Linked DNA regions of Hoeflea sp. 108. The protein of the gene in region 2 interacts with the protein of the main gene of each other region in a pairwise test. Links are inferred from orthologs where the notes say so. Each region holds a gene or a part of one and is shown on either strand. Other genes may lie near its edges.

Region 1 (15,717 bases), 680 kb from region 2 along the record:
TGACATAACCCGTCCAGGCGAGATTGGTGCAGATCGAGCCGAAGAAGCCGGAATATTTCTTGGCGTGGCGCAGACGCTCGATGCCGTCGCGCTGCACCAGCCCCATCGTGCCGGCGTAGAAATAGGGCCAGACCGTCTCCGAGCCGTATTTGACTTCCGCGGCGATGAATCTTTCGGCGATCAGGTCGAGCGCCGCCTCCCAGCTCGCTTCGTTCCAGTTGCCGTCGCCCTTGGCGCCAGTGCGGATCAGCGGCTTCAGCAGTCGGTCGGGATGGTGGACGCGGTCGGCGTAGCGGGCGACCTTGGCGCAGATGACGCCTGCCGTATAGCTGTTCGACTTGGCGCCATGGACACGGCCGATGCGCTTGTCGTCGAGCAGCTCGACCTCGAGCGCACAGGTCGACGGGCAGTCATGCGGGCAGGCCGAATGGCCTATCCTGATCTTGGCGTGCTGGTTCATGGCGCCCTTTTACCCTGATGTCCGCGCGCCGTGTAGGGCCAATTCGAGGGGGTGCGCTGCCCCTCATCCCCGCTGCCGGGACCTTCTCCCCGTGGACGGGGGGAAGGGACGCGCGAAACCGTTGCGGCCAGCCTCCTTCTCCCCATCACCAACCGGGGAGAAGGTCCCGCAGGGGGATGAGGGGCAGCGCCGCGTTGCGGCCCCTACTCGGCTGTGCCTTCTTCATATTCGGCCGACATGGCCAGCCACTTGTCTTCGTGGCCATTGAGCTGGGCCGATAGCTGCGAGCGCTCCTTGGCGAGTTGCGTCGCCGTCGTCGGATCCTTCTCGTAGAGCTTCGGGTCGGCCAGTTGGTCCTCGATCGTGTCGATGCGCTTGCGGATACGATCCATCAGCGCCTCGGTGGCGCGGATTTCCTTGGCCAGCGGCTCGAGGGCGGCGCGCCGCGCGGCGGCCTCGCGGCGCTTGTCGGCCTTGGAGGCCTTGTCGGCCTCACGCTCCTTGCGCCGGTCGCCGGACACACCCGTCACCAGCGTCTTGTAGTCCTCGAGATCGCCGTCATAAGGATTGACCGAGCCGTCCTTGACCAGCCACAGCCGGTCGGCCGTGGCTTCCAGCAGATGGCGGTCGTGACTGATCAGGATGACGGCGCCCGGGAACTCGTTGAGCGCCATAATCAACGCCTCGCGGCTGTCGATGTCGAGGTGGTTGGTCGGTTCGTCGAGGATGAACAGGTTCGGCCCGTCAAAGGCGGAAAGCCCCATCAACAGCCGCGCCTTTTCGCCACCCGACAGATCTTTGGCGGCGGTGTTCATCTTCTCCGTGGGAAGGCCGAACTGGGCGACACGCGCCCTCACCTTCGATTCCGGCGCGTCCGGCATCAGTCGGCGCACATGCTCGTAGGCGTTTTCTTCCGGCCTGAGGTCGTCAAGCTGGTGCTGGGCGAAGATCGCCACCTTGAGGCCTGGCGCAATCGTCACCGATCCCGTCTCGGCCTGAAGGCGTCCGGCAAGCAACTTGGCAAAGGTCGACTTGCCGTTGCCGTTGGCGCCCAGAAGCGCGATGCGGTCGTCGGCATCGATGCGCAGCGTCATTTTCTTCAGGATCGGCTTATCGGCCTGGTAGCCGACATTGACCTTGTCGAGAGCCACGATCGGCGAGGCTACCGTCTTCACCGGCTCGGGAAAGCTGAACGGCCTGACATTGTCCTCGATCAGCGCCGCGATCGGCTTCATCTTCTCCAGCGCCTTGATGCGCGACTGCGCCTGGCGTGCCTTGGAAGCCTTGGCGCGGAAGCGGTCGACAAAGGATTGCAGGTGCTTGCGCGCCGCTTCCTGCTTGACGCGGCCCTTTTCCTGCAACTCCCGCTGCTCGGCGATCTGGCGCTCGAACTGGTCGTAGCCGCCGCGCCAGAAAGTCATCTTCTTCTGGTCGAGATGGACGATCGAATTGACCGCGCGGTTGAGCAGGTCGCGGTCGTGGCTGATCAAGAGAACCGTGTGCGGATACTTCGACACATAGTTCTCGAGCCACAGCGTGCCTTCGAGATCGAGATAGTTGGTCGGTTCGTCGAGCAGCAGCAAGTCAGGTTCCGAAAACAGCACGGCCGCGAGCGCAACGCGCATGCGCCATCCGCCCGAGAAGGACGAGGCCGGCCGCCGCTGCGCTTCGTCGTCGAAGCCGAGACCGGCAAGAATGGTCGCCGCGCGCGATTCCGCCGAATGCGCGTCGATGTCGGCGAGGCGGATGTGGATCTCGGCAATGCGATGCGGATCGGTGGCCGTCTGCTCCTCGGCGAGAAGCGCGGTGCGCTCGACATCGGCCTTGAGCACGATGTCGATCAGCGGTTCCTCGGTACCGGGCGCTTCCTGCGCCACCTGGCCGATGCGCGTGTTCTTCGGCAGGCTGATGCTGCCGGTTTCCGAGCTGAAGTCGCCAGTTATCGCTTTGAACAGCGTGGTTTTGCCCGTGCCGTTGCGGCCGACGAGGCCCGCCTTGGTGCCGGCAGGCAGGGTCAGCGACGCATGATCGAGAAGCAGGCGTCCGGCGATGCGGAGGGAGAGATCGTTGATAATAAGCATGACGAGAGGGTTTCTGACGAAGAGTTCCGACAATGGCAAGTGCGTGCGCACCATCAAGGGCGCAACGCATGGCCAAAAATAGCTACCGAACTGAAGGTTCAGGCGTAAGCCGGCCGGCCCACGCGGTGCATGGCACCTTCGGTTGCCTCGCCGCCGACTGCTGCCGCGTGACCGTCGAGCGATGCCGGCGGCGGCGATGCATATCCAAGGGCAAAGAGCACCGCCGAGCCGGCAGCGAATGCCGCAAAGAGCATGAACATGCCCTGCCCGCCAAACGCACCGAGCGCCAGCCCGCCAAGCAGCGGCCCGAAGAAATTGCCCACCGCGCACAAGGAATGCGCGCCGAAATATGCGCCGCGATTGCCGTCGTTGGAGATGCGGTCGACCAGCACATATTCCGAGGGCACGACCAGCACCTCACCGATGGTGAACAGCACCATGAAGCCGATCAGCATTGTGGCGCTGGTGGCGAAGGCAAAACCGACCTCGCCGCCGAGGAACAGCAGGCACCCCAGGACCATTGCCTTCATCGGCCCGATCCGCTCGATCAGCATCCGTGCAGGCGCCGTGGCGAACACAACAACCGCCGCATTGGTGGTGACCAGCCAGGCGAAAATCTTGACCCCATCTTCCAGATTGGTGGTGAGGTACTGCGACAGGGTCACCGACCACTGGCCGTAAACGGCAAGCAGCAGCGTGCCGCCGCCGAGATAGAAGATCAGCCGGCGATCCCTGAGCGTGGCGACCAGCCTGCGGAAGCCCGGTATCTGCGCAGCAGCGCCGGCACCAGCCGTGCCGACGAACACAGCCGGAACGATCAAGAAGATCGCAGCCGAGAAGGCAAAATGAACCGCGCCTGCGATGAAGAATGGCATGGGCGAATTGGCGCCAATGGCAATGCCGATCATCGGCCCGACGGCCCAACCGGCATTGATCACCAGATAGCGCCAGGAAAACACCTTGAGCCTAAGCTTTTCAGGGGCCGCGTCGCTCATCAGCGCGCGCGAAACAGGCTCATAGACGGCTGCTGCCACCGACGACACGATATGGGCAATGGCAAAGGCGGCAACCGACTGCGCCAGACCCAGGCCGATCAATCCAAGGCCGGCGAACAGCAGCGCGACTGTGAGTACACTGCGGCGGCCGATCCGATCCGAAAGCGTGCCGGCAAAAGGGCTTGCGGCTGCACCGAGAAGCGGACCTGCACCGATCAGCATGCCGATGGCAGCGGGACTGAGGCCGAAATCCTGCTGCAGGCGGATCGCGAGGAAGGTGAGCGTCATGCCACGGGCGATCGCAACCATGCCGGAGCCCGCGATGAGCAGCAGCACGATCGTCTGGCCGGTCTTTTCGCCGAAGGCGCGCAAGGGCATTCCCCATGGTTCGAAACGTAGCCGACGGCGGGCGCAATTGCCCATTCCACGACCATAGCCACCCTCTGTCCCAGTTGTACCAACAAGGCAAGCGGCCGCGACGGCCGGATCTCATGATCCAGACAGGCTCATGACATTTTTTCGGGAAGGGCCCTCAGCGAAGACCGGCGCGCCCTGCCGAAAAACGAAACGGCCCGCGAAGCGCGGGCCGTCCGAAATCACCACTGTCGCCGCTTAGCGGCTGGCCATGCGCAGAAGCTTGCAGAGTTCGCGCAGGTCGCTCTCGAACGCCATCGGGTTCGAAAGCACCATGTTGCAACGCTTGACATAGGCCGCCACCTGCGCCTGCGACATGCCGCCGATCACGCCCGGATTGATGACGCCTGGACCGCCGGGGCCACCAGGACCTCCCGGACCGCCAGGACCACCAGGGCCACCCGGCAGACCGGGACCGCCGATGGTGACGCCGAGATCGAGCAGATTGTTCCCGCCAACACCAACAGTGGTGCTGACCTTGGCCAACCCGCCTGTACCGCCGACATTCGCGCCGAGATTGGCGTTGAGGCCGCTCGAGCCGCCCAGCGTTGCCTTTGCATTGGCGTCGACGAGGCCCTTGCTGTTGGCTACGCCGGCATCGACATTGGCGTTGAGACCCTTGGCGCCGCCGACGCTGGCGTTGACGCTGGCGCTCGCCAGCCCCTTGCTGCCGCCCGAACCGAGCCCGACATCGGCATTGATGCCGCCCGAGCCGCCCACGGTCGCGCCGATGCCCTTCGAATCAATCGAGACGCCAAGTCCCTTGCTACGATCGCCGATGTCCAGCGCGCTGGCCGGCGCGGCGAGCGCTACAAAAACAATGCCACCCGCCAGTGCAGTTGCGATTGCCTTGGAAATGCCAGTCATGGATGTCTCCCTGTGGTTGCCAATCCAAACAACCAGCCACCAGAAACTGGTTGCCTGCGCAGTAACGATCCCACTGGACTGAAAGTTTCAGCCCACCACGGAGACTGACATCTTTCTCAATCGATAGTCAAATCGAGTCACAACTTATAGTAAAGCGTATTAAAAACTTTCATTTGTGTGCAAACAATTTTTCCGTTTGCATGCAAATCGTAATTTAATTCTAATTAAGCATAATTTCGGCCTACTTCCGACCTTTGGAAATAGATCAAGTCGAGGTTTATCGAAGGTCGCCTCAACACGGTCAGGATCATATGCGCCTGGCCGCGATGATGGGTCTGATGGTTGAAGAGGTGGGTCAGCGCAGGTGCCAGACGCTGCGAAATGGTACGCATGTCGGTTACTGTCATATAGGTGAAGCGGCCGGCGAAGGCCTTCTCCTCGAGACCATCGATCCATTCGACGATGCGCCTGTCCTCCGCCTCGCGGGCCGTCGTCAGTCTGGCAAGGTTCTCGTGCAAGATCGCGTCAAGCGCCGACGGAGCATCGCCCAGGCCCGTGAAGCGCTTCAGCCAGATGCGGTCCGCGGCGAGCAGGTGGTTCAGGGTGCCGCGCATCGACTTGAAGAAGGCACCGACGTCACGGCCGAAGTCTTCTTCGCCAAGATCGGCCGCAGCGCCATAAACCTGCTCGTTGGCCCATTGATTATAGGCGGCCATCATCCTGAAATGCTGCTTCATCTGATATTCCTTGGTGCTTCGAAACCGTCTGTCCTTCCTAAGTGCATCGGAAAGCCTCGCCAATGACCATTCTGTTCTACGATCTCGTCGGCAGCGATGCCGCACGCCCCTTCAGCCCGCATTGCTGGAAGGTGGCGATGGCGCTGGAGCACAAGGGGCTCGATTACCGCGCCGTTCTGAAGCGCCTTGTGGAAGTGCCAGAGATCGAAGGCGGCGTCTCGAAGACGATCCCCGTCATCCGCGATGGCGACAAGGTGATCCCGGATTCGTTCGCCATCGCGCTTTATCTGGAAGAGGCCTATCCAGAGCAACCGTCGCTGTTCGAAGGCCCGGGCGGCATGGCGCATGCACGCTTCATCGAGCGCTGGTCGCAGCTGACGCTGCATCCCTATATCTCCGTGGCTGCGCTCACGGCCCTGCACGCCATGCAGGACGACGAGAATGCAGCCTATTTCCGCAAGAGCCGCGAAGCCCGTTTCGGCAGGCCCCTTGAAGAGGTAACCGCCAGCCGCGATGCCAGCCTCTCCAGCTTCCGCGCTTCTCTGGAGCCGCTGCGCAGTATGCTGTCCTACCAACCGTGGATCGGCGGCGAGCAACCTTTGTTTGCCGATTACATCGTCTTCGGCGCGCTGCAGTGGGCGAGGATCGCCACCCCCTACCAGCTACTCGAAGCTGCCGACCCGGTTGCCGAGTGGTTCGAGCGCTGTCTCGACCTTCATGGCGGCAAGGGGCGCAGCATCGCCGCGGCCGCCTAGTCCCCCTTGGCAATGCAGCGGGCGGCCTGTATAGAGCCCGCCACACTGCAAAATCCCAGAAATCATAAGGACCAGACATGGCGATCGAACGCACCTTTTCGATGATCAAGCCGGACGCAACCAGGCGCAACCTGACCGGCGCAATCACCAAGATGCTTGAGGATGCGGGCCTGCGCGTCGTCGCTTCCAAGCGCGTGTGGATGAGCCGCCGCGAAGCCGAAGGCTTCTACGCCGTTCACAAGGAACGCCCCTTCTTCGGCGAGCTCGTCGAGTTCATGTCGTCGGCTCCGACGATCGTCCAGGTTCTCGAAGGCGAGAACGCCATCGCCAAGAACCGCGAAGTGATGGGTGCCACCAACCCTGCCAATGCTGCCGAAGGCACCATCCGCAAGGTCCACGCCCTGTCGATCGGCGAGAACTCGGTGCACGGTTCGGACGCTCCTGAGACCGCTGCCGAAGAGATCGCCTACTGGTTCTCGGGCACCGAAGTCGTCGGCTGATCCAGACCGTCGGCAACGCCTGACAAGGCGTTGATCCAGAATCGAAAAGCCGGGGGTTTGCCCCGGCTTTTTCTTTCTCCTGTTGTTCGCTCCTCGACAGGCCGAGGACGCAATCGCCGCCTGGTCGAAGCCTTCGACCTAAGCTGGACGGGCCATCAGTCTTTTCAAAGAGTTACCTGACAAGCCACAGAAAACGATTCAATCAGCCGCCATCGCCGAAACGCAGGATGTCCTTGCCGTCCTTGTCGGCGAGGATCAGCTTGCCGCCGTCCAGACGATAGGACGTCACCTGGCCAAGGGCCTGGTGATAGCGGTGCTCCTGATCCATCACCGCCTGCTCGCAGGCCATGAAGGTCGAGCCGAGCGGGCCGAAGGTGATCGCCTTGCCGTCGACCTTGGCCTGGCCGAAGAAGTTGTTGCAAGCGCCACGGCCGGTCACGCCACCGGCCGGATCGATGCGCAGCGTCGAAGGCGGCGCGTCAAGGACGTCGGCACCGCCGATCTGCTCCACCACCCATTCGCGGTCGAAGATGTCGTCCTTGGCCGGTTCGCTGGCCTGGCTCACCATCTTCAGTACCATGCTCTGCGGCACGGCGTTGAGCGGATCGACCGAGTAGCGCTCGTCATTGATGAACCAGAGGCGGTCGTCGACCGTGATGCGCGCCTGAAGCGCATAAGTCATGCCCGTCCGGATGGCGACCGGATCGAAGCGGACCTCGAACTTGATCGGCACCTGCCCGGCCGGATCGATCTTCTGCTGGCCGATGACAGTGGACGGAGCATCGGCCAGCGACACGTCGACCAGTTGCACGGTCAAAACTGCGTGAGGCGGCAATGCGATGCGTTCGCGATAGAGCACCTCGCCTGAAATCGTCTTCTCTTCAGCCATCGCCATGTCAGGTACTGCAAGCATGCCGATCAGCAGCGGCGCAAAGCCGAAAACGATGAATTCCGCGAGCTTGCCCAGCATGGTTGTCTCCCCGAAATGCGTTGTTGCCTGGACGCGGCATGACTGTTGCTGTCATCCAGTTCCGAAGGTGCAAAGGATTGCGGTGGTTCCGTGGCCGCCCGTCGCTCCAAGACGGCCACCGACTGTCATGGCCGGGCCCAGCGCGCCGCGGCAGCTTCGTCACTTTCCTTGGCATCCACCCAGTCGCCGGCACTGCCGTCGGCGCGATGCTCCTTCTTCCAGAAGGGCGCTCGCGACTTGAGATAATCCATCAGGAAACTGGCGGCCTCGAAGGCGGCCTGCCGGTGCTTGGAGGCAGCAACGACGAGCACGATGTTCTCGCCCGGCCTGACCCGTCCGAAGCGATGAATGGCGGTCATGCCCGACAACGGCCAGCGCTCCAGCGCTTCGGCCGCGATCCTGGAGATTTCAGCCTCGGCCATGCCCGGATAATGTTCGAGTTCGAGTGCCGACAACGTGCCGGCCTCGTCACGGCACAGACCGGTGAAGGTGACGACAGCACCGACATCCGCCCGACCCGCAGTCAGCCGGCCGATTTCCTGGGCGACGTCGAAATCCGCCGCCTGGATGCGCACCATGGGCACGACGGCGGAGGTCATGGCTCAGCCGCCCGTCATCGGCGGAAACAGCGCGATCTCGCGCGCACCGGCAACCGGCTGGCGGTGATCGACATGCTCCTGGTTGATTGCGACCCGTATCACCTCGGGATGCTGCAAGGCGCTTTCGAACTCTTCGCCGCGCGACTTGAGCCACAACAGAAGATCGGAAACCGTCTTCACCTCGGCTGGCAGTTCGACATCTTCTTCTGCCTTGCCGATCCGCTCGCGCACCCAGGCGAAATAGATGAGTTTCATACGGCTCACTCGTCCATGATGTGCTTCAGGCCAGCACGGAAATAGTCATAGCCGGTATATAGCGTCACGATCGCCGCGATCCAAAGCAGCACGAGACCTGTCTGGGTGGTCAGCGGGAAAATCTTGTCGCCGGCAGGTCCTGCCAGCAGGAAGGCGATGGCCACCATCTGGATCGCCGTCTTCCACTTGGCGAGCTGGGTGACGGGCACACTGACCTTCAGCGCCGCCAAATATTCGCGCAGGCCCGAGACCAGGATCTCGCGGCACAGGATGATGATGGCCGCCCACAGCGACCAGCCGGCGATACCGCCGCGATTATCGGTGTCGGCGGCTAGCAGCAGCAGGCAGGTGGCAACCAAAAGCTTGTCGGCGATCGGGTCGAGCATCCTGCCGATGTTCGAAGTCTGCTTCCAGGCGCGCGCAAGGTAGCCGTCAAGATAATCGGTGATGCTGGCAATGACGAAAATCGCCAAGGCGCTCCAGCGCGCGAAGTCGGACGACTGCAGACGTCCTTCCAGGAAGAAGCAGAGCACTACCATCGGCACGGCCAGGATGCGCGCATAGGTCAGTATGTTGGGCAGGTTGAATGCGCGCTGGGCCATGGTCTCGAATGCTCTTTTCGGTCTGCCTAAGTGAAATCAGAAGCGGGCGTCAGGGGTCAACTGCCTATCGCTAGGCCAACATGTTTGCGAACGACAATCCATCACCCATTATCGTGAAAATGGTTGTAAACAAGGCGGGCAGTCGATTCAGAGATGCCTTCCACCGCCATCAGGTCGTCGACGGCAGCACGGCTCACCGCCTTGGCGGTGCCGAATGCCAGAAGCAGCGCGCGCTTGCGTGACGGACCGATGCCGGCGATCTCGTCAAGCGGGTTCTTGACCATCTCCTTCTTGCGCCGCGCCCGGTGCGAACCGATGGCGAAACGATGGGCCTCATCGCGCAGGCGCTGGACAAAATAGAGCACGGGATCGCGCACCGGCAGCGAGAACGAATCCTTGCCCCTGACGAAGAAGCGCTCGCGCCCCGCCTCTCGGTCCTGGCCCTTGGCGACGCCGATCGCCACCACCCGGTCCTCGATGCCAAGCTCGGCCAGCATGGCGCGCACGGCCGTCATCTGCCCCTGCCCGCCGTCGATGAGGATGACGTCAGGCCAGGCCGGAAACGCACCGGCATCCTCGACGCTTTCGGCCTCCTCGGGCTGCTCGCCGCCATGCTCCTTGAGCAGGCGTGAGAAACGGCGGGTCATGACCTCACGCATCATGCCGAAATCGTCGCCAGGCGTGATGTCGGTCGAGCGGATGTTGAACTTGCGGTACTGGTTTTTGACGAAGCCTTCCGGGCCGGCGACGATCATGCCGCCAACGGCATTGGTGCCCATGATATGCGAGTTGTCGTAGACCTCGATGCGAACGGGCGGCTTTTCGAGGGCAAAGGTCTGGGCAAAACCTTCCAGCAGGCGAGCCTGGGTCGATGTTTCCGCCAACCGGCGGCCCAATGCCTCGCGGGCGTTCTGCGCGGCATGGTCGACGATGTCCTTCTTCTCGCCGCGCTGAGGCACAGAAAGCGTGACCTTGTAGCCGGCGCGGGTCGACAGCGCTTCAGCCAGCAGTTCCTGTTCTTCGACAGCATGTGACAGCAATATCGAGCGCGGTGACGGCTTGTCGTCGTAGAACTGCGCGAGGAACGAGCCCAGCACCTCGGCGGCTTCGAGCGACGAATCTGCCTTCGGGAAATAGGCGCGGTTGCCCCAGTTCTGGCCGGTGCGGAAGAAGAACACCTGGATACCGGTCTGCCCGCCCTCCTGATGGATGGCAAAGACGTCGGCCTCGTCGATCGTCTGCGGATTGATGCCCTGGTGGCTCTGCACATGCGACAGTGCTGCGAGGCGGTCGCGATAGACGGCGGCGCGCTCGAAATCGAGATCCTCCGCCGCCTGCTGCATCTGGCCGGAGATTTCGGTCTTCACCTTCTGGCTGCGGCCGGAGAGAAAGTCCTTCGCCTCCTGCACCAGCTCGTCGTAGCCTTCGCGCGAGATCTCGCCAGTGCAGGGCCCGGCGCAGCGCTTGATCTGGAACAGCAGGCACGGCCGGGTGCGGTTGTCGAAGAAGCTGTCGGTGCAGCTGCGCAGCAGGAAGGCGCGCTGCAGCGAGTTGATGGTGCGGCCAACTGCCTGCGCCGATGCAAACGGACCGAAATAGTCGCCGCCCTTTCGCGAACGCGCGCCGCGGTGCTTGTAGATGCCGGGTGCCGTATGATCGCTGGTCAGCATGATGTAGGGGAACGACTTGTCATCCCGCATCAAAACGTTGAAGCGCGGCCTCAGGCGCTTGATGAGGTTTGCTTCGAGCAGCAACGCCTCGATCTCGGTGCGGGTGACGACGAACTCCATCGTCGCCGTCTCGCGCACCATCTTGCCGATGCGGTTGGTGTGGAAGCGCCCCTGCGCGTAATTGGTCACACGCTTCTTCAGGCTGCGCGCCTTGCCGACATAAAGCACGTCGCCGGCCGCGTTCATCATGCGATAGACGCCGGGCGCGTTGGGCAGGCGCTTGACCATGGTCTGGATGACTTCGGCACCGACCAGACCGTCGGCGTCGCCGGCATGCGCGGTCCAGTCGATGGCGGTGAACGGCAGGTCCGGACCAGAGGCCGCCGGCGCAAGTTCGTCCTCTACCGACTCGTCGTCGTCGAGTTCGATGTCGGGCATGTCTTCGGCCGCCTTGCCGCCCTTGCGGGGGCCAGAGCCGGTATCGGATTCGCGTGGACTCATTCCACCATGCCTGTCACGTCGGGCGTCTGCCATGCAAGATGCTGGCCGCCGTCGAGCGCGATCATCTGGCCAGTTACTGACCTTACCTGCCACAGATAGCGAACGGTCGCGCCAAATTCGCCAAGCTCCGGGCCGTGCTTGAGGATCAGCCCGTCGAGCTGGGCGGCAAAGGCTGCAGCGTCCTGGCGCGCGCTGGGCAGCGTCGGCCCCGGTCCGATGGCGTTGACGCGGATACGCGGCGCCAGCGCCTGGGCCATGGTGCGCGTCGCCGCCCAGAGTGCGGCCTTCGACAGCGAATAGGAAAAATAGAGCGGCGTCGGCTTGAGCACGCGCTGGTCAATCATGTTGACGATCAGGCCCTCTGCGCCGTCAGGCAAGGCAGCCGCGAAATTCTTTGCCAAAAGCGCAGGTGCCTTCACATGCAGGGCAAAATGCCGGTCCCATGCCTCCCAGTCGAAGTCCGTCACCGAGTCGCTCTCGAACACCGAGGCATTGTTGACCAGAAGCGTGATCGGCCCGAGCGCTGCCTCGGCAGCGGCGAGCAAGCTGTCGACCGCTTTCATGTCGGCAAGGTCGGCCTGCACCACCGCCGCGCGCCCACCATTGGCATTGATGGAAGCAGCCAGATCGTCGGCAGCGGCGCGCCCGTGGTTGCAATGGATGGCGACGCCGAAGCCATGAGCCGCCAGATCCTCGGCGATCGCGCGTCCGATCCGCTTGGCACCTCCGGTCACCAGCACATTGCCTTCCATGGCCGCCATCTGATCATCCCTTGCTGTTTGCCCGACAGCCGCACGCAGTCGAGTTTGGTTACCCTTCGGTAACATCAGTAAAAAGCCGTTCATCGATCTGGCGACAATGTGACGAAGCCCTTCGGCGGCGCCTTCCAATCGTCCCGCGAACCATATCGGCAGACGAGATATAGAACGCCCAACTCCTTGCACCAAGCGGCTTGCGGCAATTCGCCGACAAGGCAGCCGACAGGCGATGTTGCATTAGCGCAACGTCATGCTTCAGCCTCATTTCAGCCCGGCAATCACCCAACTTCAGGTTCGGTTCAGCCGCATTTCGACACGACATTCGGAACTGTTCGGCGCCTGGACCGTTTATCCCCCCGGACGGGTTTCAAGGGCGCCATTTTGAAAGAAAGCCAGTGTCTAGTTGGCTTAAGGAGTAAAAAATGACTGCCATTCTCAAGCACGCTCGTCCGCTCGCGGCAGCGTTCGGCCTCGTCGCTCTGGCGGCTATGCCGGCTTTCGCAGCCGACGTCGTCATGGAAGAGCCGCCGGCCCCCGCAGCTCCGATGGAAGTTGCCCCGGTCGCCAGCTGGGCTGGTCCCTATGCTGGTGTGACCGTCGGCTACGGCTTCTCGGGCACGGCCAACGACAAGACGTTCGACAACAAGATCGACACCAAGGGTTTCCTTGGCGGTGCGTTCGTCGGCTACAACTACCAGATGGACAACATCGTCATCGGCGCTGAAGGCGACATCGGCTACAGCGGCATCAAGGGCGACAACTCCGGCACGGAAGTGAAGTCGGGCGTCGAAGGCTCGCTGCGCGCCCGTCTTGGCTATGCCGTTACGCCTGATATCCTGCTCTACGGCACGGCCGGTGGTGCTGGCCAGCGCGTGAAGGTGTCGGATGCAACCGGCAGCGACTCGAACACCGCCCTTGGCTGGACCGCCGGCGTCGGCACCGACGTCAAGCTGACCGAGTCGGTCTTCGGCCGCGTCGAGTATCGCTACACCGATCTCGGCACCGACAGCTACAACCTCGGTGGCACCAACCACGACGTCTCGCTCAAGGATCACCGCATCCAGTTCGGCGTCGGCATGAAGTTCTGATCCTCCCGATCGGACCAACGGAAAAGCCGGGCCTTGTGCCCGGCTTTTTTGTTTTCCTGCCGGCCGAGGGGGCGCCCAGCTGCGATGCCAGATCATCCCTGCGGGATGACGGCCTTCAACTCGGGGAATTTTTCGTCGAAACGCGCGGCCCAGCGCTTTAGGCGCGGACGCCCCTTCTCCCACTTTCCAGCGAAACGCAGTTCCATGTAGCCAATCGCCGCGCGCAGCGCGATCTGGCCGGTCGTGATCGCCTTGGGCAGCTTGGGCGGATTGGCGTTGAGCAGGTCGAGCGAGCGTGCCACCTTCGCCCACTGCTTGTCGATCCAGGGCTGATGGACGATCTCCTCTGGGCGCGAGCGGCGCTCGTAGACCATCGCCAGCAGGCAGTCGCAGATGCCGTCGGCCAAGCCTTCCAGACGCTCCGCGTCCAGGCGCTTGTCAGCGTTGCGCGGGAACAGCTTGTTGCCCGAAATCCGGTTCAGATATTGGGTGATGACGCGGCTGTCGTAGATGCCCTGTCCGTCGTCCGTCACCCAAACCGGAATCTTGCCGAGCGGGTTGACGTCGGTCAGCATCGCCGGCTGCGGGCCGGTCTCGACCGTCACCGGCTCCACCGGAATCCCGGCATAGACGGCCGCCATGCGAACCTTGGCACTGTAGGGCGAAGCGGAAGAATAAAGCAGTTGCGGCATGGTGGCTCCCTTTTCGCGGGCGACCATATCAGCGCGTGCCGCAAGGGCAACGCGCGAACAGCAAGAATCAGCCGCCACGCACCGGCGGCATCACCACCTTGTCGAGCCGGCAGGCACGCCGATCGACTTCAGGACAGGCACGGAAATCGAGATCCTTGGTCATGCAGATTCGGACGTCGCGGAGATAGCGGCGGTCACAGGTCACCGCGATATCCTCTGCGCTCATGCTGGGATTCGACTGAAGGAAGGCGCGCTCGGCCTGACCAGGCGCCAAGGTCTGGTAGTTGTCCAGGCGGCGGAATTGGGCGGGAATCTCGATCTTTTCGCGAGCGGCCCGCAACACTTTGAAATAGTCGTCCTGGCTCAGCCCCGAACAGGTGCCGTGCGTGCGCCATTCGTGGCGGATCAAGCCGGCTGATGGCATCAGGTCGTAGAGCCCGCGCAGCGTGGCGCTTGACACATCGCTGTTGCCGGTCTGGCAGTCCGAAGGATAGCCACGCTCGAATTGCGGCCACAGGCCATGCACAACGAAGGCATAGGGCCGGCCAGCGCGGCATTGCTGGCCGTTGGCCTGCTCGCCCTCCGCTTCGCAGTAGCTCGGCGACCACGACAGCGACAGCACATAAAAATCGAAGCCCTGCCCGCGCGGAACTGCGGCTGCCTGCTGCGTCGCGGGTCCAGCAGACTTGTCAGCCGCGGGCCTCTCCTGCTCGGCAGGAGCACAGGCACAAAGCGCGGAAAAGGCCGCGCCGACGAGCGCGACCTGGAGCATCCTGCGGATCATGACGAAATCCGGCCAACCTCAGCGCAGGACGCGGCAGCGGCCGTCATAGACGTTCCAGCGATCGAAGCCGGACACGCAGAACTCGACATTGTTGCCGATCGAAGCAAAGCCCATGCCCTCTTCGACCAGATACCAGATGTCGCGATCATGTCCGTCAGACAGGGTCACCTTGGCGCCGCAATAGGTGCGGCCGATAGGGTGGTTTTCGTCGGCAGCTTCATAGCGATGCTCGTGGATGCGCTGGAAATCGGTGATGGCCACCTGCGGCAGATTCGGCACGTGGCGAACCTGGTGAGCAAAGCGGCTGGTGATGCGGTTGAGCACCGACGCGTTGCTGCACAAACCGGAATCGGCGGCATAGCTGCCGGAAAGGTCGGCTGCCTGGGCGGAGCCCGCACCAAGGGCGATGGCGCCAAGGCTGGTCGTTGCGGCAAGGAAGATGCTGGCGATGCGACTCATGGTTTCCACTCCGAAGCTGCTGCAACTCAGTTTGCGGCGTCGCCGCGTCGCGGTCAAGAAGCCTCGCCGGCCAGCCATTCGACAGACCATCGCGCCCCCTTCTGCTCGGCAAGCACCTTGGCCAGCGCCGGCAGCATGGTGCGCAACTCGGCCTCAAGCTGGAACGGCGGATTGACCACCACCATGCCAGTGCCATCAAGCCTCGGCTCCGGAGAAGGTGGGCGGATGTAAAACTCGATGTCCATGATCTTGGGAATGCCGGCACCTGCCAGTGCCTCGCGAAAGGCGGCAACCGCCTTGCGATCCTTGACCGGATACCACAGCGCGAAGACGCCGCCAGGCCAACGCTTGTGGGCCCTGGCCAGACCATCGACAAGGCGGTTGAACTCGCCTTCCTTCTCGAACGGCGGATCGACCAGCACCAGCCCACGCTTTTCCTTCGGCGGTAGATGCGCGCCGAGTGCGAGCCAGCCGTCGAGTTCGATCACCTTCGTCTGGAAATCGCCCTCGAACTGGGCAGCCAGCGTTTG
Region 2 (15,760 bases):
TTCATCTTGTCGAGATCGAACTTCAGCGCCTCGGCGATGATGTTGACCGCGGCCTTGGTCGAGCCATAGGCGGCGGTGGTCGGCCAGCCGAAATAGGCGCTGATCGAGCCCATGAACACGATGTGCCCGCGTCCGCGGTTGCGCATGCGATCGATGACCGGACCGAGGCCATGAAGCACGCCGAAGACATTGACGGCAAAGCTCTGCCGGAACGCTTTCATGCAAAGGTTGTCGCCGGTCACGGGCATGTAGGCGCCGGCATTGAGCACCGCGAGCACGATTGGTCCGGCCTGGGCCTCGATTGCTGCAACCGCAGCCGCCATGCCGGCTTCGTCGGTGACGTCTGACGGAAAGGACAGCACGCGGCCCGGCATGTCCTTGGTTTCGGCGATCAGCGTGTCCAGCGGGTCGTTTGGGCGCACGGTCACAGCAACCGTATAGCCCTGCTGGGCCAGCAGGCGCGCGACCGAACGGCCGATCCCGGTGCTGCCACCGGTTATCCACGCTACCCCGTCCTTGGGGTCAGCCCGGTATGTGCTCAATCAAGTCCCCTGGGCAGAGTTTCGATGTAGGTCTAACGGCACGGCGTTCATATGCAAGGGCTGTTTTAGGGCTGCATGGTCCGCTCAGGACCGTGCCCGCTTTGCCCACAGTAGAATGCTGACCCTGTGATGCCGATGGTTCAGAGAATATCTTCCCTTGAAAGCCGAGGCTCACATTTTATAGAGCGCCATGCGTCCGAACGGACGCATAAAGGACGCTCTAAAGTATTGAATCTGCGCTTCGTGCTTTCCGAAAATCGATTCCGATTTTCGGGCCGATGCGCTAGGGTTCTCCGGCGAATTGGGAAGGAATCTTCATGCGCTCGGTGATCGATGCCATCGGTAATACGCCTCTTATCCGCCTGAGGCGTGCCTCGGAGGAGACCGGCTGCGAAATCTTCGGCAAGGCCGAGTTCATGAACCCCGGCCAGTCGGTCAAGGATCGCGCTGGCCTGTTCATTATCCGTGATGCTGAAAAGCGAGGCCTGTTGCGGCCCGGCGGCGTGATCGTCGAAGGCACCGCCGGCAACACCGGAATCGGCCTGACCGTTGTCGCCAAGGCGCTCGGCTATCGCACCGTCATCGTCATTCCCGATACGCAAAGCCAGGAGAAGAAGGACGCGCTGCGCCTGCTTGGGGCCGAGCTGATCGAGGTTCCGGCGGTGCCCTACAAGAACCCGAACAACTATGTGAAGGTTTCCGGGCGGCTGGCCGAGCAATTGGCAAGGACCGAGCCCAATGGCGCGATCTGGGCCAACCAGTTCGACAATGTCGCGAACAGGGAAGGGCATATCCGCACGACGGCCGAAGAGATCTGGCAGCAGACGTCGGGCAAGGTCGATGGCTTTGTTTCCGCTGTCGGTACTGGCGGCACTCTGGCCGGCGTCGCCATGGGCCTCAAGGGCAAGAACGCCGGCGTAAGGATCGCGCTTGCAGACCCTCTGGGTGCTGCCCTCTACAGCTACTACACCTCGGGCGAACTGAAGTCCGAAGGCAGTTCGATCACCGAGGGCATCGGACAGGGGCGCATCACCGCAAATCTCGATGGCTTCACGCCCGACTTCTCCTACCAGGTTCCGGATGAGGAGGCGTTGCCCATTGTCTTCGACCTGATCCAAGAGGAGGGCATCTGCGTCGGCGGCTCCTCGGGCATCAACATTGCTGGTGCCATTCGCCTGGCGCGCGAACTCGGACCGGGCCACACCATCGTCACCGTGCTCGCCGATTTCGGTACTCGCTACCAGTCCAAGCTGTTCAATCCAACATTCCTGCGCGAAAAGAACCTGCCCGTGCCCAACTGGATGGAGCGTCCGGTCGAGATCGAGGTTCCGTTCGAGCAGGTGGCGTGATGGCATTTTCGACCGAAGCGGTTTTTCGCGACGACGCCTATCTGCGTGAGACCGAAGCCACTGTCGTTGGCATCAATGACCGTGGCGGCATCATTCTCGACCGCACGATCTTCTACGCCACTTCAGGCGGCCAGCCAGGCGACACCGGTGTGATGTTGCGCCCCGATGGCAGCCCGATTGCGGTGGCCGCCACCATCACCGGCGAGCACAAGGACGAGATCATCCATGTGCCGGCGCTTGAGCAGGCTGTGCCCCAGGTCGGAGAAAAGCTGAGGCTTGCCATCGACTGGCCGCGGCGGCTGTTGCTGATGCGCATGCACGCAGCCTGCCACCTGCTTACGGTGGTCTGCCCCTATCCGATAACAGGTGCAGCCGTCGGCGAGGAGGATTCGCGCGTCGATTTCGATATCCCCGATGCCGGCTTCACCAAGGAAGACGTCACCATCAGGCTGATGGAACTCGTGCAGGCCAACCATCCGATCTACACGCGCTGGATTTCGGAGGATGAGCTTGCCGCCAATCCCACGCTGGTGAAGTCGAAGAACGTTCGTCCGCCTTCCGGCACCGGCCGCATCAGGCTCGTCTGCATCGGCGACAATGCCTCGATCGACAGCCAGCCCTGCGGCGGCACCCATGTTGCCAGCACTGCCGAGATCGGCGAGATCCATATCGGCAAGATCGAGAAGAAAGGGCGCGAGAACCGCCGCTTCCGCATCCGCTTCGGCGCGATGCCCGCCAACTGAACCGGAGAACTGCCATGGGCGACAAAAGCGCCTTCGTCATCGACGCTGACTGGCTCGAACAGCGGCTGAGAACGCCCGGACTGTCGATCGTCGATGCGTCCTGGTACATGCCGGCGCAGAACCGGGATGCGCGCAAGGAGTATGACGCCGCCCATATTCCGGGCGCGGTGTTCTTTGATCAGGATCTGGTTGTCGATCCCGATTCGACCTTGCCGCACACGATGCCGTCGGCGTCGCTGTTTGCGCGCCATGCCGGTTCGATGGGCATTTCGGCTGACGACACCATCGTCATCTATGATGGTCCTGGCTTCCAGTCGGCGCCACGCGTCTGGTGGATGTTCCGCATCATGGGCGTCTTCCAGGTCTACATCCTGGATGGTGGTTTCGGGCGCTGGAAGGCCGATGGCCGGCCGGTGACCGCTGAGCCCACCAGGACTGCGCCGAATGTCTTCCATGTTGACTACGATGCTTCCAAGGTCGTCTCGCTGACGGAGATGCGCGACATCGTCCAGTCGGGCAGCGCCCAGATCGCCGACGCGCGTTCTGCCGGACGGTTCGAGGGCACCGACCCGGAGCCGCGTCAGGGCTTGCGCTCCGGCCATATGCCGGGTGCGCGCAACGTGCCTTCGGTCACCTTGTCGGAAAATGGCGAATTCCTGCCGCTCGATCGCCTGAAGGCCAAGCTCGAAGACGCGGGGCTCGACCTCTCCAGACCAGTCGTCACCACCTGCGGCTCCGGCGTCACCGCCGCCGTCATCACGCTCGCGCTGCAGTCGCTTGGCCATGGCGACGTCAGGCTCTATGACGGGTCATGGACCGAATGGGGCGGGCTGTCGGATACACCTGTGGTTGCGGGAAAAGCCTGAGCATGGGCGCGGACCGCAGCGAGACCATCCCGGTCACAGTGACCTTTCTCGAGATGCAGGTGCCGCCGGCCTATTCGCCGCCGCTGCCTGTCAACAAACAGATCGCGCTGCTGAGGACGCGCGACATACCGCTTCACTTTTATCGTTACCTCGCCGACCGCGTCGGCCGAAAATGGCACTGGGTCAATATCCTGAGACTCAACGACGAGGAACTTGCGGCAGGTCTCCATCGGGAGGATCGCGACATCAGGGTGCTTTACCTCGACGGCGCGCCCGCCGGCTTCTTCGATCTCAAGCCGCATCTGCCCGACGAGGTTGAGCTCGCTTATTTCGGCATTATGGAGCATGCGACGGGGCAGGGGCTGGGCCGCTGGTTTCTGGGCGCAGCCATAGCGGCAGCATGGTCGTACAAGCCACGCAAGGTGACAGTGCAGACCTGCACGCTCGATCATCCCGCCGCCCTTTCGCTTTATCAGAAGCTGGGTTTTTCGCCCGTCGCGCAGAAGGGCGAGACAGTACGCACCATGACTTTTGCCGAGCGCTCCGCCAGCGTTATGCGCTAGCAGAACTGAAGAGAACCGGTTGCCCGGTGCCAGATATCGGCAGTGCGCGTGTGAATGGACCGTTCATCCCATCTTCAGGTTGCTTCAGGCATTTTCCGCGCCAACAGGTTCGACTGCGAAGTCGAAGTGAAAGGAGAATGTAGATGCTGAACCGCCGTACCGTTGCTGCCGCACTGATTGCCCTGATCGCAGCCCCTTCCTTCGCCGCCGCCCAGGCGACGACGCCCTCGGCTGCGCAGATCGAGCGCCAGCTGCAAGCCGCGCCGACGGTCAAGCTCAAGCCGAACCAGCGGGTCACCGTGCGCGAATTCAAGCGCCGGCCGGACCTGCGCCGCATGGCCCCGTCGATCGACATCCAGTCGATTAATTTTGCCTTCGGCTCGGCCGAGGTTCCCTATTCGCAATATGGCAAGGTCGAAAATATCGCCAATGCGCTCGAGCGCATCCTGCGCCGCGATCCCGGCGCGCGCGTGCTGATCGAGGGCCACACCGATGCGGTCGGCTCCTACGCGTCCAATCAGGCGCTGTCGGAGCGGCGCGCCGCCGCGCTCAAGCAGACGCTGGTTCGCGAATTCGGCCTTCCGCGCTATGCGCTGGAAACCGTCGGCTACGGCGAGGAATTCCTGCTGGTGCCGACCCAGAACGAGAACTGGCAGAACCGCCGCGTCACATTGCGCCGCTACGACGCCTTTATCCGGTAGTCGATTCGGTATCTTCGTCAGCGATCGCTACGATACCCCAGAGCCCGGCCCGAAAAGCCGGGCTTTATTCACGCTGATTTCGATGGTATACAGTATACCAAAATGAAATGACGATATTGGGAGGGGAGATGACGACCAAGGTAGTGATGGCTGGCGCCACGGGGTGGGTCGGCAGGGCGCTGGTTCCGGCGATACTGGCGCAGGGCGACATGCAACTGGTCGGCGCGGTGGCTCGCCGCGCTGCTGGCCACGATGCGGGTGTTGCCGCCAACGGCCAGCCGATCGGCCTCGCCATTCGGCCGTCCCTGAGCGAAGCGCTCGACGTGCCGTCCGATGTCGTCGTCGACTACACCAAGCCGGTGGCCGTCAAAGGCCATGTCATGCAGGCAATCGAACGCGGCCGGCATGTCATCATCGGCACCTCCGGTCTCGGCGCGGCCGACTATCGCGAGATCAATGCGGCGGCACGTGCCAATGGCGTTGGTGTGGTCGCGGCTGGGAACTATTCCATCACGGCGACGCTGATGAAGAAGTTCGCGTTGATGGCCGCGCAATACATTCCCGACGTCGAGATCATCGATTACGCCAGCGCCCGCAAGCCCGACGCGCCGTCGGGCACAGCACTCGAACTGGCTGAGACCCTATCGGAGATCAGGGGCGCGCCGACGGCGTTGCCGAAGTCGGAAATATACGGCCACCCGGAGGCGCGCGGTGCGACGCTGGGTGAGGGCACGGCTGTGCAGGTTCATTCGCTGCGGTTGCCGTCTTATCAATTGTCCTGCGAGACCGTGTTCGGCCTGCCCGAGGAGCGCCTGGTCATCCGCCACGATGCGGGTACATCGGCTGTGCCCTATGTCGCCGGCACGCTGCTCGCGATCAGGCGTGTGCGTGAATTTACGGGGTTGGTGCGGGTGCTCGATGCGCTGATGGACGAAACACTGTCAGTGTAGCAAATCGGGTGGGCGACATGCTCCTCCAAGCCTAGCTTGCGGCAATCCAGCAAGAAGGTCACAAGGAGATCGTCGTCATGACCGTTCGTTTCCAGGCACTGCCGTCCCAGGAGGTGAGGGCGCTTCAAAAGGGCGCGCCGGATGCCTATGGCATGCGGCCGGAACGCAAGATTTCAGACGGTGTCGGCGTACCCTGCCGCCACTGCCTCAAGAATGTAGGGGCAGGCGAGTCCTATCTGATCCTGGCTTACAGGCCGTTTCCCGAACTCCAGCCCTATGCCGAGACGGGACCCATCTTCCTTCATGCGGAAGAATGCTTGCGTGCCGACGAGGGTGCCGAGTTGCCTGAACTTTTCAGCAAAACGCGCGACTACATCCTGCGCGGCTACAGCACCGACAATCGCATCGTCTACGGGACTGGAATGGTAACGGAGACGCCCGAGATCGTTGAGACGGCAGCCATGCTGCTCCGGCGCCCCGACGTCGCCTATGTCCACATGCGCTCAGCCAGGAACAATTGCTACCAGTGCCGGATCGAGCTGGCTGAAGCGGACGCTCGGGAATTTGTCGCCTGATTTCGCCAATGGAAAAGCCCGCGGCATCGCTGCCACGGGCCTTGTCTCATCTGGCTAAGCCCGTGGCTTAGTTGAACTTGTACTTCGCGCCGACACGGACAGTGTGGAAGGCAGGGATAGTCTCCGATCCATCTTCGTTGTCATGACCGTTGTACTGTGAGTAGCGATACTCAAGATTGACGGATACGTTGTTTGAAACGGCTGTCTCAAGTCCGCCGCCCACTGAAAATCCGTTCACGCTCCAATCCCTCGTCTCGCTGAGGCCGGGAACGGACATTTTTTCCTCGACGTGCTGCCAGCTATAACCACCAAGCGCATAGGCAAGAGTAGTCTCGTTCAGCTTGGCGCCAACTCGAGCGAGCAAGTCAAAGCCATAATCGGCCTTGCCCTCATACTTCGGACCACCGAACGCAGAGGCGTCGAACAACTGGGTGGTCATGCCCGAATATCGGCCGCCAAGCTGCAGGCCGGCCACCCATATGCCATTGAATTCGTGATCGTAGCCTACATTCAACTCGCCAAACAGACCTTCGCCGCCGATGCCATGGATACTGGTAGTTCCGCTAGGGTCCTTTAGCTCATCTACAATGGCCCCAGCACCAAGTGCCCCACCGACGTAAAAGCCCGTCCAGCTATAGGCTGGAGCGGCGAAAGATGTACCGCCGCCGTTTTGTGCGCCAAAGCGATAGTTGGCACCGATGTGGAAAGTATGTGTTGTGGGCTCAAATTTGAGCGCTCCACCCCCAAGGTCCTCAATAGCGATGTTGTTGCCATAGTTGGCGTAGCGATACTCGGATTTGAGGGTCCAGTTGCCGCTAATTGCGGTTTCCATGCCGACCCCGAGCACATATCCGCTACGATTTTTGTCAGTATCGAAAGGCACGGCTCCAGGTGCATCTAGCTCGATGTGCTGCCAAGTATAGCCGCCGAGCACATATCCCAAGGTCGTAGGGGTAAGCAGATAGCCCGCCCTGGCGGCAACGTCGAAGCCGTACTTGTTCTTAAGCGATAGTTCCCCGGCGCCCAGCATGTTCTCGACAGAGAACGCGATGTTGCCCGCGTGAGCGTCGATGAAGCCGCCAACCAGCACTCGTTCCGAAACCAAGTAGTCGTAGCCTGCGCTCACCTCTGCAAATACGCCATCTCCACCAAGATCCATAAGGCCTTGGGTGGGGCTACCACCCGGGGCAACTACCTCGGTGCCTCTTACGACCGCACCCACGCCGCCGCCAAAGCCGACATATACGCCGCTCCAGTTGAAGCCGGCGGCCGGTGCCTCGGTTGCAACTGCATCTGCCGCGTATGCCGACGATGCCAGTGCTGCAATTGAGGATGCGCCGAGAAGAAGCGTTGCGATGGTCTTCGAAAATTTCATGTTACTACCCCACTACCAGTGCAGGCAGTTTTGGCACGCTTACGTTGCGTGCGATGCAGCTAAAATGTCACAGATCGGGTCAATGCACATTTAGTCGGAAACATTTTTGGGTGTATCCGGCGAATGTTAGAGAGAATAAAACAGATCAATACCTTAAATGCCGAAATGAAAGCGCCCGCCGCATTGCTGCGACGGGCGTTTCGGCTGTTGAAGCCGACTCAGGCAGCCAGTGCAGCCTTGGCTTCGATCATCTCGTAACCGAGCGCCTCGGCGACTGCACGGTTGGTGATGCGACCACGGTGGACGTTGAGGCCGTTGCGCAGATGCGGCTCGTCGGCAAGCGCCTTCAGCCCGCGATCGGCCAGCGCCAGGCCGTAGTGCAGCGTGGCATTGTTGAGCGCATGCGCCGAGGTCACCGGCACTGCGCCCGGCATGTTGGCGACGCAATAGTGGATGATGCCGTCGACCTCATAGGTCGGATCGGCATGAGTGGTCGCATGCGAGGTCTCGAAGCAGCCGCCCTGGTCGATTGCGACATCGACGAGTACCGCACCCTTCTTCATGCCCGACAGCATCTCGCGGCTGACCAGCTTGGGTGCTGCAGCACCGGGGATCAGGACGGCACCGACGACGATGTCGGCCGAGAAGCATTCTTCCTCGAGCGCTTCGACGGTCGAATAACGCGTGTGCACGCGACCGGCGAACAGGTCGTCGAGCTGGCGCAGGCGCGGGATCGAGCGGTCGATGATGGAGACGTCGGCACCGAGGCCAGCCGCCATGCGCGCTGCATGCAGGCCGACCACGCCGCCGCCGATGACGGCGACCTTGCCCGGCAGCACGCCCGGTACGCCCCCGAGCAGCACGCCGCGCCCGCCATTGGCCTTCTGCAGTGCGGTTGCGCCAGCCTGGATCGACAGGCGGCCGGCGACTTCCGACATCGGCGCCAGCAGTGGCAGGCCGCCGCGATCGTCGGTCACCGTCTCATAGGCAACCGCCGTGACGCCAGAGGCCAGCAGGCCCTTCGTCTGGTCCGGATCCGGAGCCAGATGCAGGTAGGTGTAGAGGATCTGGCCTTCGCGCAGCTGCACCCATTCGTTCGGCTGCGGCTCCTTGACCTTCACGATCATATCCGAGCGGGTGAACACCTCTTCAGCCGTCCTGGCGATCTGCGCACCGGCGGCACGATAGGCATTGTCGTCGGCACCGATGCCCGCACCTGCGCCGGTCTCGACCAGCACTTCGTGGCCATGCGCCACATATTCGCGCACCGCACCCGGCGTCAGGCCGACGCGATACTCATGGTTCTTGATTTCCTTTGGGCAACCTACGCGCATTTCCTGCTCCTCCGCAGCCTTTCCGGCCATGTTCCCTTAGGGGAGAAAGTGAATCACGAATCGGCCCGAATATGTTTGCGAAATGAATTGTGTTTCGGAGGCCGGATCGATATTTCTTGCGCATGGTTGGCAGATAGTCGAAGGAAATTCGAAGAATGCCGTTGGACAGGATCGATATCGCCATCCTCGATGCGTTGCAGAAGGATGGCCGCATGCCGAACGCGGCATTGGCAGAGAAGGTCGGCTTGTCGCAGTCCGCCTGTTCGCGCCGCCTCGACAATCTCGAGAAGTCGGGCGTCATCGCCGGCTACCACGCCCGGCTGTCCAACGCGGCCCTCGGTCACCAGATGACCGTCATCGTGCACATTTCGCTGTCGGGGCAGTTCGAAAAGACGCTGACCGAATTCGAGATCGCGGTGAAACGCTGCCCCAACATCCTGTCCTGTCACCTGATGTCGGGCGAATACGACTACATCCTGCGTATCGCCGCGCGCGACCTGCCTGATTACGAGCGCATCCACAAGGAATGGCTGTCGGCCATGCCGCATGTCACCAAGATCAACTCGTCCTTTGCGCTGCGCGAGGTCGTCGATCGCACGGCAATGGGTATGCGTCCCGAACTCGCCTGAGGTGAGCCCTCACCGGATGACGCCGGCCTCGGTGACGATCCTGTCCATGGGGATGTCGTGGGGCTGCGGATAGATTGTTGGCAGGCGCGCCAACTCATAACCTATGCCGATGACCAAAGCCTTGCGCGGCAGCGCCGCCAAAGTGCGGTCGAAGAAGCCGCCGCCATAGCCAAGCCGGTAGCCCGATCCGTCGAAGCCGACCAAAGGGGCGATGACGATGTCTGGAATGACCTCCGGTCCGGTAGCCGGCACCGGAATGTTCCAGACGCCGCGCTCCAGCTTGTCGCCCGGCGCGTAGGCTTTGAAGGTCAGTGGCCGGCCCAGCTGGATGGCGATTGGCAGCGCGGTCTTGCCGCCACGAGCATTGACCGAGGCGAGCCAAGGCCTGAGGTCTGGCTCGCCTCGGAAGGGCCAGTAGAGGCTGACCAGCCTGCCGGCAACGTCGCCGACAATCTTGTCGAGACCTTGCGCGATCAGTCCGGCCATGGCCGTCCGTGCGTCGGCTGAGACCTCCAGCCTGTGTTCGATCAGCCGTGCGCGCTCAGCCTTGCGCCAGCGCCGCACCTCGGCCCAATCGGGCGGCGACGGGGCACGGAACTCCGGATCAAGCTCATGCATGAAACAGGGAGGTGAGGCGTATTGCGCCGGACCGTCGTCGTCGAGATCGCCCATGTCAGGACCTCCTGAAGCGCCTGTGTCCGGATGAACGCACGAGGACGCTCTAGCTGGCTGTATCTGCGCATCGCGCTTTCCGAAAACGCGTTCCGGGCGATGCATCGGGATTTCAAACACTGCGGAAGCCTAGTCCTGCACGCACCATGCTTGTGGTCAATCGGCGACATGCCATGGCCCAAGAGGTCGCAAATTTCCTGGACCAATGCATTCCTCACAACTTGTCGCGAACCTGTCATGCGAGTCGGCTGGACTTCAGGGGATTTTGGCGCAAGATTTGATCTTTCGGACGCCGGCTAAATACTGTCACTTCATTTCCCTGGAGAATGAAATGTCCACCACGCTTCATCCGATTTCTCGTCGTTCCTTTCTCGCGGGCTCAGCTGCCGCGGGCGCACTCGTGATGCTGCACCCGTTCGCGGCGCGCGCCCAGGCCAACCAGGCCCATCTTCGCATCATGGAAACGACCGACCTACACGTCCACGTCTTTCCTTACGACTACTACGCCGACAAGCCGAACGACACGATGGGCCTAGCCCGCACCGCCTCGATCATTGACGCCATCCGCGCCGAGGCCGCCAATTCCGTGCTTGTCGACAATGGCGACTTCCTCCAGGGCAACCCGATGGGCGACTACATGGCCTATCAGCGCGGCATGAAGGACGGCGACGTCCACCCGATCATCAAGGCAATGAACACGCTGGGCTACGATTGCTCGACGCTTGGCAACCACGAGTTCAACTACGGCCTCGACTACATGTTCAAGGTGCTGAACGGCGCCAATTTCCCGTTCGTCTGCGCCAACCTGACCAAGGGCCAGCTGGCAGGCGACGCCACCAAGGACGAATTGTTCCTCAAGCCCTATGTGATCCTCGACAGGAAGGTGAAGGACGGCTCCGGCGCCGAGCATCCGATCCGCATCGGCCTGATCGGCTTCGTCCCGCCGCAGGTCATGACCTGGGATTCGCGCCATCTCGACGGCAAGGCGATGACCCGCGACATCGTCAAGGCCGCCCAGGCCTGGGTGCCGCAGATCAGGGAAGAGGGCGCCGACATCGTCATTGCGCTTTCGCATTCGGGCATGGGCACGCTCGAACAGGGCGAAAATCTCGAAAACGCCTCCATCCTGCTTGCCGGCGTCGACGGCATCGACGCCATTGTCACCGGCCACAGCCATCTCGATTTCCCCGGTCCGAAATTCGACAAGATCGAGGGCCTCGACAACGCCAAGGGCACCATCAACGGCAAGCCCGGTGTCATGGGCGGCTTCTGGGGCTCGCATCTCGGCCTGATCGACCTGCTGCTCGAACGCGACGGCAAAACCTGGAAGGTGGTGAAATCCTCAAGCGAAGCGCGGCCGATCTTCAAGCGTGTCGACAAGAAGGTCGTGCCCAATGTCGAGAGCAAGGCCGCGGTCGAGGCCGCAGCCAAGGAAGAACATGAGGCGACGCTCGCCTATGTGCGCACACCTGTCGGCAAGACGTCTGCTCCGCTCTATTCCTATTTCGCGCTCGTTGCCGACGATCCGTCGGTACAGATCGTGAGCCAGGCGCAGATCTGGTACATCAAGGATATGCTGAAGGCGACCGAGCACAAGGATCTGCCGGTGCTCTCGGCAGCCGCTCCGTTCAAGTCGGGCGGCCGCGGTGGTCCGGACTATTACACCGACGTGCCGGCGGGCGACGTCGCCATCAAGAACGTGGCCGACCTCTATCTCTACCCCAACACCGTGCAGGCCGTGGCGATTACGGGCGCGCAGGTGAAGGAGTGGCTGGAGATGTCGGCCGGCATCTTCAACAAGGTCGAGCCTGATAAGGCCGACCAAGTGCTGATCAACGCCGACTTCCCGTCCTACAATTTCGACGTCATCGACGGCGTGACCTACAAGATCGACCTGGCCCAGCCGCCGAAATACGATCCCAAGGGTGCCGTGCTCAACGCCGGTTCGAACCGCATCGTCGATCTGATGTTCGACGGCAAGCCGATCGATCCGGCCGCCAGGTTCGTCGTCGCCACCAACAACTATCGCGCCGGCGGTGGCGGAAATTTCCCAGAGATCAACGCGTCCAAGCTGGTTTTCGAGGCGCCTGATACCAACCGCGACGTGATCGTGCGCTACATCGTCGACCAGGGCACGATCAATCCGTCGGCCGACGCCAACTGGTCGTTCGCACCGGTTGCAGGTGCCTCGGTGATCTTCGAGACCGGTCCCAAGGCCAAGGACCACATATCGGAGGTCAAGGCCGTCAAGATCGAGCCGGCTGGCGAGGGTGCCGAAGGTTTCGCCAAATACCGCATCACTCTCTGATCGTTGGAACTGGCTAGGGGAGCGGCCGGAGTGACCCGGCCGCTTTTGCATTTGTGCGATCAGAGCGCCTGCCGCTGGAGGGCTGGAGCGATCATGTCGAGGGCGTCGGTCGAGATGCCGCCGGAATAGCCCTCGGGCAGGGCGTCGATCATCTCGGGGTCGTTCATGCCTTCCGAGAAGCCGCTGCCATGATAGGGCGCGATGAGGAAGACCTCGGTACCGCTCGCTGCCATCCGGTCCAGGAACCGGTTGGGCCATCCCCACAGCCAGGGCGCAAAGTTCGTTGGCAACAGCATTGCCCGGTTGCGGCACTCGTCGGGCACGTAGCCGCTCCAGCCAAGCGCCTGGTACCGGATCAGGCAGCGCTTCAGGGACTGCTTGGACAGCGTCCTGATACCGGGCAAGGCCTGCTTGAACGCCTGCACCGGCCGGTCGCCGCCAAGCACCGCCAGGTCGTCCTGGCGGCTGGGCGGCAGGGTCGCGATGAATGCCGCGAGCCGTTCGCCTTCCTGGGCGTCATTGCTCTTGACGTTGATGTGGAAACGCTTGTCCGGAAACTCGGCCAGAACCTCGTCTAGCGACGGAATCAGACCGACGCCCAGGCCCCGGAACGGATAGGTCTTGCCGCCGTCTGCCGTGTAGCCGTAGCCGACGTCGAGTTTCTTGAGCTCGGCCATCGAATGCGATCGCGTCTCGCCCGTACCCTCGGTGCGGCAGTCAACGGTCCAGTCGTGGAACACCGCGAACTTGCCGTCGGTCGTCGGGTGGATGTCGAACTCAAGCACATCGGCGCCGCGTTCGAAGGCCGCTTTCATCGAGCGGAGTGTGTTTTCGAGATAATCGTGCCGCGGCGGGCGGATGCGCTCGGCGGTGCATGTGTCGCGTTCCAGGCCGACACTGTCGAACTCCTGCGACAAGCCGCGATGGGCGAGAATCACCGGCTTTCCGGCGGCTCGACTTGAGAGCAGCGACGTGTTGTTGAGGTAGATGGCCCCGGTGGCCGCCACGGCCAGGAGCAGGAAAATACTGCGTTTGCGCATGTCTCGATTCGCTCCGATGCCCGGCCCGAGAGACATACAGAACGGCGAGCAGGCTTTTTCACGGCTAAAATGAGCAGGATGAAGTCTATTCCAAGAACAATTCGGCGGGCGAAGCCAGGTGACGGTTGAGAGCAAGCACAGCCGGCGGAAAGACTATTCCGGAAATTTGCGGCGTGCGGTGGCTGTGGCCAGCACTTTGCCCGAGGCGTCGATCGCCTTCGCCGTGAACTGGTAGCGATGCGGCCTGGGCGGGCAGGGGCCCTTGTAGGTGAATGCGCCATAGGCAAGGGATTTCCGCCCCTGGTATGCCACCTTGCCGCCGCCATGTGGGTAGCCTGTGGCGTCGAGGTCGACCATGCGGATGTCGAGGCTTTCCGTGTCCTTTGGCACGCCTGAGAGCGACATTGGCGGCGACTTGGGATCGAAGCACTTTTGTGTCGGTCCCCACTCGAACGACAGGCCCATTTTGGCGTAGGCGCCCGTCGTCAGTGCCAGCGTTATGCAACAAGCCCAAAGGACGCGCATCGCAGCCTCCTGTAGCCAAGACCGGCGGCGTGTGTGGATCGCCTAAGCCTTATATACCACCTGCCGCACGTCGATGTATTCGGCGCGGAAGCCTGCCTCGCAATAGTGGAGATAAAACTCCCAGAGCTTCTTGAAGCGTTCGTCGAAGCCGAGCGGCACGATGCGCTCCCAGGACGACCAGAAACGGGCCCGCCATTCCGCCAGGGTGCGCGCATAGTCCTGCGCAAAGACCCGCTCGCGCAGGAAGTCGAGCCCATGGTCGGCACCCAGCGACTTGAGCAGTGCCGGCGTGGGCAGCATGCCGCCCGGAAACACGTAGCGCTGGATGAAGTCGGGGCGCTTGCGGTAAATCGGATAGGCGGCCTCGTTTATGGTGATGATCTGCAGCCCCGCTGTGCCTCCCGGACGCAGGCTGTCCTTCATCTTGGCGAAGAAGGTTGGCCAGTGTTTCTCGCCCACTGCTTCGAACATCTCGATCGAGGCGATGCGGTCATATCTGCCCGCCTCGTCGCGATAATCCTGCAGCTTGAGCGTCACCTTGTCGGCGAGGCCTGCCTCCTGGATGCGCTTCTGGGCAAAATCGAATTGCTCGCGGCTGATCGTCAGCCCGGTGACCTTGCAGCCGATCTCGCGGGCGACGAACTCGGCAAAGCCGCCCCAGCCGCAGCCGATCTCAAGCACGTGGTCGTTTGCGCCGATGCCGGTGTCGCGCGCCAGTGCCCGGTATTTTTCCGCCTGGGCGCCGGCGAGGTCGTTGGCGCCGGTAGCATAAAGCGCGGACGAATAGGTCATGCTCGGGTCGAGCCACTGGCGATAGAAATTGTTGCCGAGGTCATAGTGGGCCGAAATGTTGCGCTTCGATCCCTTGCGTGTGTTGTCGTTGAGCCAGTGGCGGACGCGCTGGATCGTCGTCAGCAGCCAGTTTGCGCCGCCCGCGATCTTCTCGCCTGCCTCGGAATTGACCACGAACAGTTCGAGGAAGCTGGTGACATCGGGGCTTTCCCAGTCTCCGTCCATGTAGGATTCGGCCAGGCCGATGGTCCCGCCGCTGAAGGCGCGGCCGGGCAGGTTCCAGTTGTGCAGCACGATTTCGGCCTGCGGGCCGGGCGCCTTGCCGCCGACGAGCACGCTGCGCCCGTCGGGCATCTTTACCTTCAGCGTGCCGCGCGGCAGATGCAGCGCCGCCGAAAGAGCCATGCGTACGCGCGCCGGCAGGCCGCGGGCGAAGTCGGCGATATTGCCTTCATGCAGCCGCGTCACGCCGCTGCCAGGTCCATCCGATTTGTTCTGGGCCATCTCGACGTCCCAAATCCAATTGCCCGGCTCAGCGCTGTCGGGCCACTGTTGCAAGCCTCTCCATCGAGTGCCTGTGCCGGATGAGACGTGCCGCCGGTCACGCCGCCAACCGGGAAGGGCTTAGACTTGGCCTCCTTTCGCCAAGACTGCCGTCCACCGCGATGAAATCCTGTGCTGATCTTCACCGGCAAAATCGCGAACTTCAAGGGACATCTGGCATGCTCCGATATGCCAGCGGGACGCTGCTGACATTTCGGCCAGGGCGGTCATCTTTCGTAAATGTTAGTGAGGT

Evidence for each region.
Region 1: the proteins of B015_RS0111255 (region 2) and ndk interact in binary tests that used the Escherichia coli proteins (3 or more experiments, as listed by UniProt). The link is inferred for Hoeflea sp. 108 from one-to-one orthologs.

What each region holds. Positions count from the first base shown.
Region 1 is NZ_KB890024.1:1,606,127-1,621,843, reverse strand. What follows is about bases 5,249-8,097. They hold ndk (nucleoside-diphosphate kinase), read left to right. Parts: upstream 5,249-6,386; coding sequence 6,387-6,809; downstream 6,810-8,097. Other genes in these bases: B015_RS0107860 (molybdenum cofactor biosynthesis protein MoaE), read right to left, coding at 7,905-8,097; B015_RS0107865 (YbaY family lipoprotein), read right to left, coding at 7,012-7,779; B015_RS0107875 (glutathione S-transferase family protein), read left to right, coding at 5,617-6,309; B015_RS0107880 (DinB family protein), read right to left, coding at 5,249-5,554. Outside these bases: B015_RS0107900 (molybdopterin oxidoreductase family protein), read right to left, coding at 1-460; ribosomal protection-like ABC-F family protein, read right to left, coding at 664-2,541; B015_RS0107890 (MFS transporter), read right to left, coding at 2,640-3,914; B015_RS0107885 (hypothetical protein), read right to left, coding at 4,149-4,817; more of B015_RS0107880, read right to left, coding at 5,042-5,248; more of B015_RS0107860, read right to left, coding at 8,098-8,378; moaD (molybdopterin converting factor subunit 1), read right to left, coding at 8,382-8,633; pgsA (CDP-diacylglycerol--glycerol-3-phosphate 3-phosphatidyltransferase), read right to left, coding at 8,639-9,235; excinuclease ABC subunit UvrC, read right to left, coding at 9,337-11,406; B015_RS0107840 (SDR family oxidoreductase), read right to left, coding at 11,403-12,167; B015_RS0107835 (outer membrane protein), read left to right, coding at 12,587-13,252; B015_RS0107830 (glutathione S-transferase family protein), read right to left, coding at 13,345-13,944; B015_RS0107825 (hypothetical protein), read right to left, coding at 14,012-14,728; B015_RS0107820 (hypothetical protein), read right to left, coding at 14,747-15,187; B015_RS0107815 (23S rRNA (adenine(2030)-N(6))-methyltransferase RlmJ), read right to left, coding at 15,241-15,717. UniProt on the Escherichia coli protein: Major role in the synthesis of nucleoside triphosphates other than ATP. The ATP gamma phosphate is transferred to the NDP beta phosphate via a ping-pong mechanism, using a phosphorylated active-site intermediate.
Region 2 is NZ_KB890024.1:2,289,995-2,305,754, forward strand. The notes cover bases 8,469-11,360. They hold B015_RS0111255 (5-formyltetrahydrofolate cyclo-ligase), read right to left. Parts: upstream 10,300-11,360; coding sequence 9,637-10,299; downstream 8,469-9,636. Other genes in these bases: ald (alanine dehydrogenase), read right to left, coding at 8,469-8,998; B015_RS0111250 (Lrp/AsnC family transcriptional regulator), read left to right, coding at 9,154-9,627; B015_RS0111260 (bifunctional 2',3'-cyclic-nucleotide 2'-phosphodiesterase/3'-nucleotidase), read left to right, coding at 10,631-11,360. Outside these bases: B015_RS0111200 (SDR family NAD(P)-dependent oxidoreductase), read right to left, coding at 1-542; B015_RS0111205 (cysteine synthase A), read left to right, coding at 860-1,891; B015_RS0111210 (alanyl-tRNA editing protein), read left to right, coding at 1,891-2,634; sseA (3-mercaptopyruvate sulfurtransferase), read left to right, coding at 2,649-3,500; B015_RS0111220 (GNAT family N-acetyltransferase), read left to right, coding at 3,503-4,063; B015_RS0111225 (OmpA family protein), read left to right, coding at 4,207-4,764; dapB (4-hydroxy-tetrahydrodipicolinate reductase), read left to right, coding at 4,893-5,714; B015_RS0111235 (DUF1203 domain-containing protein), read left to right, coding at 5,792-6,289; B015_RS0111240 (outer membrane beta-barrel protein), read right to left, coding at 6,357-7,664; more of ald, read right to left, coding at 7,883-8,468; more of B015_RS0111260, read left to right, coding at 11,361-12,607; B015_RS0111265 (glycerophosphodiester phosphodiesterase family protein), read right to left, coding at 12,667-13,647; B015_RS0111270 (hypothetical protein), read right to left, coding at 13,801-14,172; B015_RS0111275 (cyclopropane-fatty-acyl-phospholipid synthase family protein), read right to left, coding at 14,215-15,468. UniProt on the Escherichia coli protein: Involved in the removal of 5-formyltetrahydrofolate.